3 regions of the Lysinibacillus sp. FSL M8-0337 genome follow, and region 3 is predicted to be linked to each of the others. Evidence: riboswitches for the same ligand, from Rfam matches in the RefSeq annotation. Region 3 holds a riboswitch; each other region holds the start of a gene.
The links. A riboswitch is a leader RNA that binds a small molecule or an ion and turns the genes downstream of it on or off. The one in region 3 is predicted to bind cobalamin.
Positions count from the first base shown of each region.

Region 1: another riboswitch for cobalamin. It lies ahead of MKY08_RS11690 (ABC transporter substrate-binding protein); the one in region 3 lies ahead of MKY08_RS12265 (ribonucleoside-diphosphate reductase subunit alpha).
Region 2: another riboswitch for cobalamin. It lies ahead of MKY08_RS02300 (ABC transporter substrate-binding protein); the one in region 3 lies ahead of MKY08_RS12265 (ribonucleoside-diphosphate reductase subunit alpha).

Region 1 is NZ_CP151996.1:2,470,536-2,474,754, reverse strand. Features, by position in the region: gene MKY08_RS11695 (TetM/TetW/TetO/TetS family tetracycline resistance ribosomal protection protein) at 1-1,875, opposite strand, end outside; cobalamin riboswitch at 2,055-2,241, shown strand; gene MKY08_RS11690 (ABC transporter substrate-binding protein) at 2,404-3,399, shown strand; gene MKY08_RS11685 (precorrin-3B methylase) at 3,438-4,112, shown strand.
Region 2 is NZ_CP151996.1:495,004-499,222, forward strand. Features, by position in the region: partial or broken gene MKY08_RS02295 (IS3 family transposase) at 1-943, shown strand, start outside; cobalamin riboswitch at 1,129-1,315, shown strand; gene MKY08_RS02300 (ABC transporter substrate-binding protein) at 1,529-2,494, shown strand; gene MKY08_RS02305 (iron ABC transporter permease) at 2,491-3,492, shown strand; gene MKY08_RS02310 (adenosylcobinamide amidohydrolase) at 3,489-4,219, shown strand, end outside.
Region 3 is NZ_CP151996.1:2,576,755-2,580,973, reverse strand. Features, by position in the region: gene MKY08_RS12280 (bifunctional adenosylcobinamide kinase/adenosylcobinamide-phosphate guanylyltransferase) at 1-233, shown strand, start outside; gene MKY08_RS12275 (ECF transporter S component) at 268-762, shown strand; gene MKY08_RS12270 (hypothetical protein) at 759-1,445, shown strand; cobalamin riboswitch at 1,553-1,741, shown strand; gene MKY08_RS12265 (ribonucleoside-diphosphate reductase subunit alpha) at 1,902-4,115, shown strand; gene MKY08_RS12260 (ribonucleotide-diphosphate reductase subunit beta) at 4,128-4,219, shown strand, end outside.

The sequences.
Region 1 (4,219 bases), 110 kb from region 3:
ACAAAAAATGCTCGACGACGTATAGTCAGGATCAGCCTGTTTATTATAATTGATTTGTGCGATTATTGCCTCGCTATTATGACATCTATCATATCCATCGAATTGTAAAGATAAAGAGCCTTTGCCATTCGTGTAAGCAGCGAAAGTAGTACTATAGTGCATAAATGTAGCAACAGGTACACGCCCTGTTAAAATGACTTGCTCCTCTGACAATATCGGAGAATCAAAAGTACCATCTGCTTGTTGGATATCGTTCATCATTCGCCCAATAAAATCATTGGATGCTTTCATTTTGAAGCGGTAATAGGGCTCAAGTAAGATATTCTCCGCTTGTTCTAGCCCTTGTCTTAATGCACGGAAAGTAGCTTCCCGAAAATCTCCTCCTTCGGTATGCTTGATATGCGCTCGTCCTGTCAACAGTGTAAAACGAATATCGGTAACAGGAGAGCCAGTTAATAGACCGTGATGTTCGCGTTCAAACAAATGTTTTTCGATAAGGCGTTGGTGACCAACTGATAAATCATCAGCATGACAGGCGTTAACAAACGTATTCCCAGTTCCGCGGCTGTTCGGCTCCATGAATAAGTGTACCTCGGCATAATGTTTGAGCGGTTCGAAATGTCCGTAACCAGTTACAGTCGTTGCAATCGTCTCCATATACAAAATTTGAGGCTTATCAAAGGTAATATCAAGTGAAAAGCGATTTTTTAAAACTTCAGCAAGTACTTCAAGTTGTATGACACCCATAATATGTACATGAATTTCTTGGAATTTTTCCTGCCAAACGACTCGTAACGACGGCTCCTCGGCTTCGAGTAAGCGAAAAATCTGTAAAATTTCCTTTATATGCTGTTGCCCTTCATACAGTACTTTTGCTTGTAATGTAGGCACAAGTTCATAAGGTTTAGGGATTATTGTACTTCCTAAAATGTCCCCAATCTTCGCTAGGCTAAGCCCTTTCACTGCAAAAATGTCTCCTGCTTGCACAACTTGGGTTGTAAGAAAACGGCGCCCATTATACAACCTAATTTCTGTTATTTTTTCCGTAACATCGCCAAATGAAAAGTCATCGCGAGTATGCAATGTTCCTTGTAAAGCTTTTATAAAAGTTAAGCGTTGTGTGCCATCATGGCGAATTTTAAAGACTTCTCCTTGAAAGGGTGCTTGAAGGTCGAAGTGTGTCTCTGTCAGGAGGGGAAGCTGTGATACAAATTCCTTGATTCCAAAATCTTTTAAAGCAGCACCAACAAAGCAGGGAAATGCTCGCTCTTCTTTAATCATCTTTTGTAACTGTAACAGGCACGTTGAGGCATCGAGTGTATCTGTTAAAAAGGCCTCGAGAAGGTGATCATCGCGCTCGGCTAGCCACTCAGCAATATAGCTTTGTATAAAATCTTTACGTAATGGGGCATCGATTAACAGGATGTTGTCAGAACAATCCTTTTGTAGTTGGTTTATAACCACATTGATATCCGCCCCTTCACGGTCTATTTTATTAATAAAGAAAAAGGTGGGTATATGGTATTGACGGAGCAACTGCCAAACTGTTTCTGTATGACCTTGTACACCCTCTACAGCACTGACAATAATGATGGCGTAATCCATTACACGTATGGCACGTTCCATCTCAGGTGAAAAGTCTACATGTCCAGGTGTGTCAATCAGCGTATATGTATCATTTTCTATTTGCATCCGTCCTTGTTCCGCAAAAATGGTAATTCCTCGGGCTTGTTCAATTGCATGATTATCTAAAAATGTATCTTGATGATCGACTCTTCCACGAGATTGGATACTATTTGTGTGAAATAATAATTGCTCACAAAAAGTTGTTTTTCCTGCATCGACATGTGCGAGTACACCAATCGTTTTATACATAAAAAATCCTCATTTCTAATGTAGTCTCTATTCATTGTACCAGAATGATCGCTCAAACATTTCGTGACAAATAGTTCGCTTTCATGTTTAAATAGTGATAGTTTATTAACAAGTATCATTTATGGATTTTTTTGTGTGATTGAAATCAAAAATACCTTCTGCTAGTCTATTTTTATAACTAAAAACTGCTATATATTGGTGCAAATGGCTTTAGTCATTTGCTTAAAAGGGAAATCGGTGAAATTCCGATGCTGTCCCGCAACTGTAAATGGGGAGTTTATACAATAGTCACTGTAGTTGAACTATGGGAAGACGTATAAGCGATGAACCTAAGCCAGGATACCTGCCAATATGTATTTTTTACTTAACACCACGAGGATGGTGATAGTGATTGTTTAAATACCCAATGTATTTATCACTATGTCACCCTCTTGGAAACAAGGGGGTTTTTTTATGTGCTAGTAGCAAGGAAATCATTAATTTCTTCCTATACAAATCCAATTACATAATTAAAGGAGAAATGGAACCATGAACAAATGGAAAGGCATGTGGCTAGTTGTTGCCATTGCGATTATAAGCATTTTAGGAGCTTGTAGTGCGAAAGACAACTCGGAAAGTGCTACACAAAGTGAGCATATCGACCCTGCACAAAGCGAGGCGACAGAAGTAACCATTGACAATAATGGTACTACACAAGTTTATACAGAGGCACCAAAAAAGGCGATTAGTTTAAATCAGCATGTAACGGAAATTATGTTAGCTTTAGGCTTAGAAGATTCAATGGTTGGTACAGCCTATTTAGATGATAAAATTTATGAACCTTTACAAGCTGCCTACGATAAAGTACCAGTAATAGCAGAGCAGTACCCAACAAAAGAACAAGTGATAGATAGTGAAGCCGATTTTTTATACGCTGGATGGAAAAGTGGCTTTAGTGAAAAGGGTGTTGGTACACCAGAAGAATTAGAGACACTTGGTATCCACACATATTTACATCATTCTTCAAGTATAACGAAACCGACGCTAGATGATATTTTTATGGATATTCGCAATATCGCAAAAATTTTCCGTGTTGAAGATCGAGGAGAGGCATTAGTCGATCAAATGACAAAAGATGTTGATGCAGTGCGTGCAAAGTTACCGCAAGGAGAAAAGGAGCTACGTGTGCTTGTCTATGATAGTGGGGATAAGGAAGTCTTTACTGCTGCTCAAAATTTTATGAATGAGCTTGTCACTGTCGCTGGTGGTAAAAACATTTTTGGTGAAGTTGAATCTGGATGGACAACTGTCTCAAAAGAAGATACAGTAGAACGCAACCCGGAGGTAATTGTCGTGATTGATTATGGTTCTCAAAGTGCTGAAGACAAAATACATTTCCTGAAAAATGATCCTGCATTAAAGGAAACAGATGCTGTGCACAATGAGCGTTTTGTTATATTACCGCTTTCAGCTGCTTCAGAAGGGGTTCGTGCGGCAGAGGCTATCAAAATTTTGGCTAAAGGATTCTATCCAGAAAATTTTTAATAACTTTAGAGACTAGCGAGATTTAAGGAGAATAAAAAATGAATGCATTTCGTTCAAATATACCAGAACGTACATTTGAAAAATTAAATATAGATGGTCAATTTACTCGTCTCGCAGTAAGTCCGGGTATTATTAATAAACATTATACACCCGAGCAATTTCAAAAAATAGCAGAAGTCGTAGGGGACAGTGGAGCCATTAAATATTCAGCATCCTATTGTATATTGTTGTCCATTCCTACGCGAACAGTTCAAGACGTTATAAGTGAACTGCAAGAAGTGGGCTTATATATTTCACCATCAGGCTCCATTGTTGCGTTCAAGGCTTGTGATTTTTGTGATGGAGAGCGAATGGAAGTGGCCGAGATTGCAGAACAATTATACATTGAGTTGCAGGGACAAAAGGTGCCATCAACATTGCGGTTAAATGTCAATGGCTGTGCGTCAGCTTGCTATAATGCTGTCTATGATGATATTGGACTTGTCTATCAAAAAGATAGCTTCGATGTTTATTTAGGGGCTATTCCAGTGGGGGCAAAAGCACAGGCGGGGACATTATTTGCTAAAGGCGTTTCGGTGCAAAAAATAGCAAACTTTTTACAGCATATTATTGCGCTTTATCAACAACATGCACGTCCAAATGAGCCTTTCTATAAATTTTATCGCAGAACGAATACCGCCGAATATTGGCAAACAATGCATAATGTGAAATAAAGTAAGGCTATCCATGACATAGTTTGTATGCGATGACCGTATCGCTATCTATAATTATAGATATAGCCTATGGAGCGAAGAGTGGGAAGCAACTTGTAATTAAGTGT
Region 2 (4,219 bases), 2.1 Mb from region 3:
TTCAAGCTCGTATCAAGCAGCTTGAAATGGAAAACGAGTATTTAAAAAAGTTGAACGCCTTAGTTCAAGCCAAAGAAACATCACCAAAGAAGACAAAGTAAAGGTCATCTATGAATTAAGGCATAAATACTCGGTGAAGGCACTTGTCGAATTCGCACAGATTCCACGTAGTACGTATTATGACATAGTGAAGAAACTGAATCGTCCCGATCCAGATACCGACTTAAAGGCTGAAATTCAATCCATCTATAACGAACATGAAGGCCGTTACGGATACCGTCGCATTCGTGATGAACTCGCAAATCGTGGACGAAGAGTGAATCATAAGAAAGTACAACGTATCATGAAAACACTTCGTTTAAAGTGCGTAGTCAGAATGAAAAAGTATAAATCATATAAAGGGACAGTCGGTAAAATCGCACCGAATATTTTAGACCGCAAATTTACAGCTGAAGCCCCTAATGAAAAGTGGGTAACAGATATTTCAGAGTTTAAATTGTTTGGTGAAAAACTCTATTTATCCCCTGTTTTAGACTTATTTAACGGAGAAATTATTACTTACACAATTGGTCATCGACCAACGTATTCACTTGTCTCAGAAATGTTGGAGAAAGCATTAGAGAAGTTACCAGAGGAACGCCAATTACTGATGCATTCCGATCAAGGCTGGCATTATCAAATGAAGCAATACCGTCACGCACTTGCATCAAAAGGCATTGTGCAAAGTATGTCACGTAAAGGCAACTGTTATGACAACTCGGTGATGGAGAATTTCTTTGGGATTTTGAAATCGGAATTCCTTTATTTAAAGGAGTTCGAAAGTGTTGAGCATTTTAAATTGGAACTTGAAAACTATATAACGTATTACAATACGAAACGAATTAAGGCAAAATTAAAACTGAGTCCGGTACAATACCGAACTCAGTTTACCCAAGCTGCCTAAATGAAATAACCGTGTCTAACTTTTAGGGGTCACTTCACAATTGCGTGTCGGGGTTTTTCTGTTTTTACGAACAAAATTGTTTGAGTGACTGGCACTCGTGTCAGGCACGCACGCAATTTTTGAAGCGCCTAGAATGGTGTCACTTTTTTTATCGTTCCCTATTTCTATTTTCATGTATAATAAAATCAACTGAATATTATAAAGGTTCTTTACTTAAGTAAAGTGAAAAGGGAAATCGGTGTAATTCCGATGCGGTCCCGCCACTGTAAGTGTGAGTTTTTTCAATGGATGCCACTGAAAGTTATTTTGGGAAGGCATGAAAAAGCATTTGGAGCACGAGCCAGGAGACCTGCCTTTATAGAACATTACATTTCAGCCTACGAGGATAGGATGGTGGTTTTTTGTGCAAGCCCGCCTCTCGTTAAATGGACGAGGGCTTTTTTTATGTTTTGTAAGGCGACTATCGATAACCATTGAAAATAAAAGGTGAGCAATCCCCATATTTAATAATGACAATCAACATACTATCGATCAATCAAGTTAACAGAGCTAAAAAATGCACATACAATCTAAGGAGGATTCTCAATGAAAAAGTATTGGAAGATAGGATTATCAGCATTTTTGGCAATGGGTTTACTTGCAGCATGTGGAGCACAACCGAAAAACGAGCAATCTACATCAGAACAGCAGGAGCAACAAGTAACCAAACAAGAAGAAGCAACATTTCCAGTGACAATAAAAGATGCTACTGGCAAAGATATCGTGCTAGAAGCACCGCCTGAAAAAATTGTTTCTCTTATTCCGAGTAATACAGAAATATTATTTGGGCTTGGCCTAGATGATGAAATTGTCGGCGTCAATGATTATGATGATTATCCACCGGAGGCAGCTAAAAAAGAAAAAGTCGGAAGTATGGAATTCAATATTGAACAAATTATCGCCTTACAGCCAGATATTGTGTTTGCTCATGAATCAGGAATGGCTTCTTTAGATGGAGCGATGGATCAGCTTGAAGCAGCGGGTGTAAAGGTATTTGTAGTGGCGAATGCAAGCGATTTTAATGAAACTTATACGACGATTGAGCAATTAGGACGCGCAACTGGTAAGTTACCGGAGGCACAAAAAATTATTGCTAATATGAAAGTCAAAGTGGAAGAAATCCAAGCGAAATTGCAAGATGTGGAACCAAAGAAAGTCTTTGTCGAAACGTCAGATGAGCCTGAAATCTACACACCTGGTAAGGATACATTTATGCAGGAAATGCTAAATATGATTCATGCTGAAAATATTGCAGCTGATACAACTGGTTGGTTCAAAATTGATGCGGAGCAAATTATTACAAAAAATCCAGATGTCATCGTTGTCACATACGATTATGTGCCAAATATTTTAACGAAAATTCCACAACGTGCAGGCTTTGATTCTATTACAGCTGTAAAAAATAAAGCAATTGTACAAGTAGATGAAAATTTAACAAGTCGTCAAGGCCCGCGTTTAGCAGATGGGCTTGAAGAGTTAGCGAAAGCTATCTATCCAGAGGCTTTCGAGTGAGTAGAGCATTTTTAGCCTATATTACAGCCATTACGTTACTTCTTGTTAGCATCTGGTGTGGCGTATCAATAGGCTCGGTTCATATTCCATTTGAAGTATTTTGGAATAGGGCGGCAGATGAAACAGCCGCTAATATTTTATGGAAAATTAGGTTGCCACGCGTATTGCTGGCAGGACTTGTTGGCGCATCGTTGGCGATTGCAGGGGCAGCCTTCCAAGGATTGTTAAAGAATCCATTGGCAGATCCTTATACGCTAGGTGTATCTTCGGGAGCGTCAGTAGGTGCTGTGGTGACATTATTTTTTGGTATCTCGATGCCTGTTGTCGGACTGTATGCATTACCAACGCTTAGTATGGTGGGTGCGGTACTAACAATGGTAGCTGTCATGAGCTTTGCCAGAATAGTCGACCGCGCACTGAAAATGGAAACACTTATTTTAACAGGGGTTATTTTTAGTTCTTTTTTAGGGTCTCTTATTTCCTTAATGATTGCATTATCAGGTGAAGAGCTCCGCCAAGTGATAGGCTGGTTGCTTGGTTCAGTATCAATGCGGGGCTGGCCGTATGTGCAGATGATTACACCATTTGTTGTTATAGGTTCTGCTATTCTGTGGACGCAAAGACGAGAGCTCAATGTTCTATTATACGGAGAAGAACGTGCGAAGCATTTAGGTGTCAATGTAAAGCGTAGTAAATATTTAATTTTAGTAGGGGGCTCCATGCTGACTGGTGCGGCTGTTGCTGTTTCTGGAACAATCGGTTTTGTCGGTTTAGTTGTGCCACATATGACACGTATGGTTTGGGGTTCGGATCACCGTCATCTATTGCCGTTATCATTTATCAATGGCGCAACATTGTTAATTATTTGTGATTTAGTGGCGCGGACAATCATTATCCCACGTGAATTACCAATAGGCGTTATTACTGCATTTATTGGTGCGCCTGTCTTTTCTTATATTTTCTATAAGCAACGTAGAAGCAAGGGGGTACGTGTATGATTATCGTCGAACACCTATCGGGTGGCTATGAGGACGTACCTATCGTCAAAGATGTTAGCTTTACCGTTGAAAAGGGGAAAATCCTTGGCATTTTAGGACCGAATGGTAGTGGCAAATCGACATTATTGAAAGTCATTAGCGGCCTATTGCCTGCAACAGCAGGAACGGTTTTTTTAGATGGCAAAAATATTAAACACTATAGCCCGCGCGCGCTGGCGAAAAAGATGGCCGTCTTACCACAATTACATGCCAATGCATTTTCAAATACCGTGCGGGAAGCGGTATCGCTCGGTCGTTATCCGCATCAAACTGGCTTTTTTTCCAATTGGTCAGAGCAAGATGAACGAGCTGTTCAATATGCTATGGACCAAACAGGGGTAGCACGCTATGAGCATACATCGATGGAGTTTCTATCGGGTGGCGAGCAACAACGGGTTTTTGTTGCGCAAGCTTTGGCGCAAACAGCAGAAGTATTATTGCTAGATGAGCCGACCAATCACTTAGATATTGCTCATCAACGTCAACTATTGGATATGGTGCGCAAAGAAGCAATCGAGTGCGGTTTAACCGTTATTATGGTGCTACATGACATGAACTTAGCCTCTCTTTATTGTGATGAATTATTGTTAATGGAGAGCGGCTCTGTGCGTGCTTTAGGTGTACCACATAAGGTGTTAATAGCTTCACAAATTGAGGATGTATATCAGGCACGGGTAACAACCTATGC
Region 3 (4,219 bases):
GCAATTTGGAGGAAGATGAAGCCATTATCCATCACATTTTGACAACACTTAAAAGCCTTGAAAAAAACTGTGTAGTGTATATGATTGTAACCGATATGGGACGTGGTGTTGTACCGATGGAAAAGCAAGCAAGACTATTGCGTGACACGTGTGGTCGCTTGTATCAGGCGTTATTTGCAGAAGCAAAACAAGTAAATCGTATTTGGTATGGCATTGCAGAACGTATTAAATAAACGAGGAGAATACTTGTAGAAAAGAGGAAATGGAATGAATCGACAAAAATTAATGAGTTTGACATTAACAGCCATGGTTGCGGCGATTTGTGCAGTTGGGGCAGTTATTAAAATTCCGTCTTTTGTATCATCGGCGGCACTCGACTCAGCGCCAGCATTTTTAAGCGTTGCATTTTTATCGCCTGTATTGGCAGGAGTAGCAGGGTTAATCGGTCATTTGATTACAGCACTGACATCTGGTTTTCAGCTTGGACCATTGCATCTTATTATTGCGGCCGAAATGTTTATTGTTGTATGGCTATTCGGTGTGATGCACAAAAAAGGTATGCATTTTTGGAAATGGCCGGTTGCGCTTATATTGAACGGTGTGATCGCACCACTCCCATTTTATTTCATCATTAGTCCAGCGTTTTTCTGGGGCTCATTAGCGAGTATTTTCATGGCAACTGTCATCAATTTATTGATTGTCGCTGTCGTGATGCCAATACTCTCGAAAGTGTTTGTTCGTAAGGCAGGGCGAGCAAATTGAGAAATGCAGTAAAAATAGGGAATCTGATTGTTACAACAGATAATGCTGCTGCCATCGGAGAAAAACCTCAAGATGTCGTATCGGCTCCGGATACATTAACGGCCTATTTAACTGGGCGCGTCACTTTTCTAGAACAGCTTGCAGGCGATGCTCTACCCAGTCATATTATTCTTGCCAACTTTTCAGGTGATGAGGCGTGGTCTCGTTATGTCGTAGGACTTGCGCAAGTTTTTGAAGAAGCAGGTCTACCATGTCCACCTGTAAATGGCAGTTCAGAATCCAATATGCCGACAGTGCAATCGGGATTATCTGTAACCATGTTAGGTGAAATACAAACAAGGTCGCCATTTGTTCGTGACAACCTGATTTGGTATACGTATGGACTGCCACTCGTTGGCAATGAAGTGCTTGCGCAGCCTGAAGATGTGGCCCAACTACAACCCATTTACCAAGCTTGGCGCGAGGAAATTGTGCAACAAGTTTGGCCGGTAGGTTCTCAAGGCTTACAAGCAGAATTTTCAAGACTTTTTGGGCAGCAACAAATTAAAAGTTCGTTGGATGTAGGAAAAACAGCAGGGCCATGTGCGGTAATTTTACTAGGAATCAATCCAGAAAAAGAGCAACTGGCACAAAAAATTTTTACTAGAAATTTTGAGAAACTGCGTAAAACTGCATTGGAATAGGGCTTGCTTCGAGCAAAAGTAGCGTTTACGAGAATACAAGGGGCAAAACGCCTATTGAAACGTTAAACACAATATGTTAGATTTGTTTAGGAGTTAAAACACTATATATAGTATATTGGACAAGCGGTACCAGTATGGTTTAAAAGGGAATTCGGAAATAGAGATATCTAAAGCCGAAGCTGTCCCCGCAACTGTAAGTGCTGACAAATAATTAGGATGCCACTGTGAAAGAACGGGAAGGCAATTATTTGAAGGAAGCATGAGCCAGGAGACCTGCCGAGTTGTTCAAGACAGCAACACATCTTCGGGGATTGAGAAGTGGAGGCGAGAGATTTGTCCACTTCGATGTGTACATGTCCTTCATTTCCATTTCCGATTTTACAGCGATTACGCAACCGAAACATGGTGTGTAATCGCTTTTTTGTGTGCGCTGATAGAAAGGGAGAGAATGGGAATATGACAATTCAAATCGAACAACAGATGGCTAAGTTAAAGAAAAGTTACACAGAGGAGGAGCTTGAAAGCTTTGTAAGATTATCGGATAGATGGCTACGAAAAAATGACAATGCTACATTTGAAGCTTGGGCGGATGCGATGATTTTACAAACACTTAGTCTTATTGATGAGGAAGAGCCATATTGGACATTTGTTGCTGCCCAAATTTACTTAGAAAAATTGTATGATCAATTTGCTACCCGTCGTGGCGTTGGGGTGGAAGATGTCTATAAGGTATTTCCAGAGCAACTTGCTCGCTATACCGAGGCAGGGCTTTATCATGACTGTTTAACGACGAAGTATAGTGAACTAGAGCTAGTCGAGCTTGCGTCTTATCTTGAACAGAGTCGTGATGAACTGTTTACGTATATCGGTTTAAAAACGTTAATGGACCGCTATGTTGTGCGTGATTATACAAAAACACCTGTAGAATTACCGCAAGAGCGTTGGATGGTCATTGCAATGACATTGATGCAAGATGAAACGGAAAACCGCTTAGAAAAAGTACGAGAATCGTATTGGGCGATGAGTAATTTATATATGACGGTTGCAACACCGACATTGTCAAATGCCGGAAAAACACATGGCCAGCTTTCAAGCTGCTTTATTGATACGGTAGATGATAGTTTACAAAGTATTTATGATACGAACACAGATGTTGCAACATTATCGAAATACGGGGGCGGTATAGGCGTTTACATGGGAAAAATCCGTAGTCGCGGCTCCTCTATTAAAGGGTTTAAAGGCGCATCTAGTGGAGTACTGCCTTGGATCAAACAGCTCAATAATACAGCGGTGTCAGTGGATCAGCTTGGTCAACGCCAAGGCGCAATCGCTGTTTATTTAGATGTTTGGCATAAAGATGTCTTTACGTTTTTAGATTTACGTTTAAATAATGGAGACGAACGATTACGCGCACATGATATTTTCACTGGTTTATGTTTACCAGATATTTTTATGGAAGCAGTCGAAGCGCGTGGAGAGTGGCATTTATTTGACCCACATGAAGTACGTGAGGTAATGGGCTTCTCACTCGAAGATTGTTATGATGAGCAAAAAGGACAAGGCTCTTTCCGAGATAAATATGCGTCGTGCATTGCCAATCCACTATTAAGTCGAGAAGTGGTGCCCGCAATCGATATTATGAAGCGTATTATGCGTTCACAGTTGGAAACAGGTGTACCATTTATGTTTTACCGCGATGAAGTAAATCGCATGAATCCAAATAAGCACGAAGGGATGATTTATAGTTCAAATTTATGTACTGAAATTTTCCAAAACATGTCGCCAACGCAATTCGAATCCATTACGTTAGAAGATGATGTGATTGTGACACGTCGTAAGCCTGGAGATTTTGTTGTATGTAATTTATCTTCTGTCAATTTAGGGAAGGCTGTTCCGGCTGGTGTGTTAGAGCGTTTAATACCGATTCAAGTGCGCATGTTAGATAATGTCATTGCCTTAAATACTATTCCTGTGAAACAAGCGGAGCGTACTAATGCTCGTTATCGTGGAATTGGGCTAGGGACATTTGGTTGGCATCATTTACTTGCCTTGAAGGAAATTCAATGGGAGTCGGATGAGGCAGTTGACTATGCTGATAAATTATACGAGCATATTGCATACTTAACGATTCGTGCATCGAGTGCACTTGCGCGAGAAAAAGGAGCTTACCCATTATTTGAGGGCTCTGACTGGCAAACAGGTGCTTATTTTGACAAGCGTAGCTACAACAGTGACAAGTGGCAAGCATTGCGTGCGGATGTCGCGAATTATGGAATGCGCAATGGGTATGTAATGGCAGTAGCACCAAATTCATCGACATCTATTTTGGCAGGCAGTACGGCAACGATTGATCCGATTTTCCAAAAGAGTTACTCCGAGGAGAAAAAGGATTACAAAATTCCTGTTACAGTACCGGACTTATCACCCGTAACGACTTGGTATTATAAGTCTGCTTACTTTATTGATCAAAACTGGACGATTAAACAAAATGCAGCACGTGCCCGTCATATTGACCAAGGCATATCGCTTAATTTATATGTGCAAAATACGATTCAGGCAAAAGACTTACTTGCTTTACATCTTAATGCTTGGGCAAGTGGCGTGAAAACGACTTATTATGTGCGTTCAACATCCGTTGAATTGCTAGAATGTGAGTCTTGTGCGAGCTAGGAGGAATAGAAAATGACAACAATTACGAAACGAAAAATGATGGATAAGGAGGCGCCAAACCGTTCGACAGCCATTGTGAACGGGCGCTCTTCTAATATTTTAAA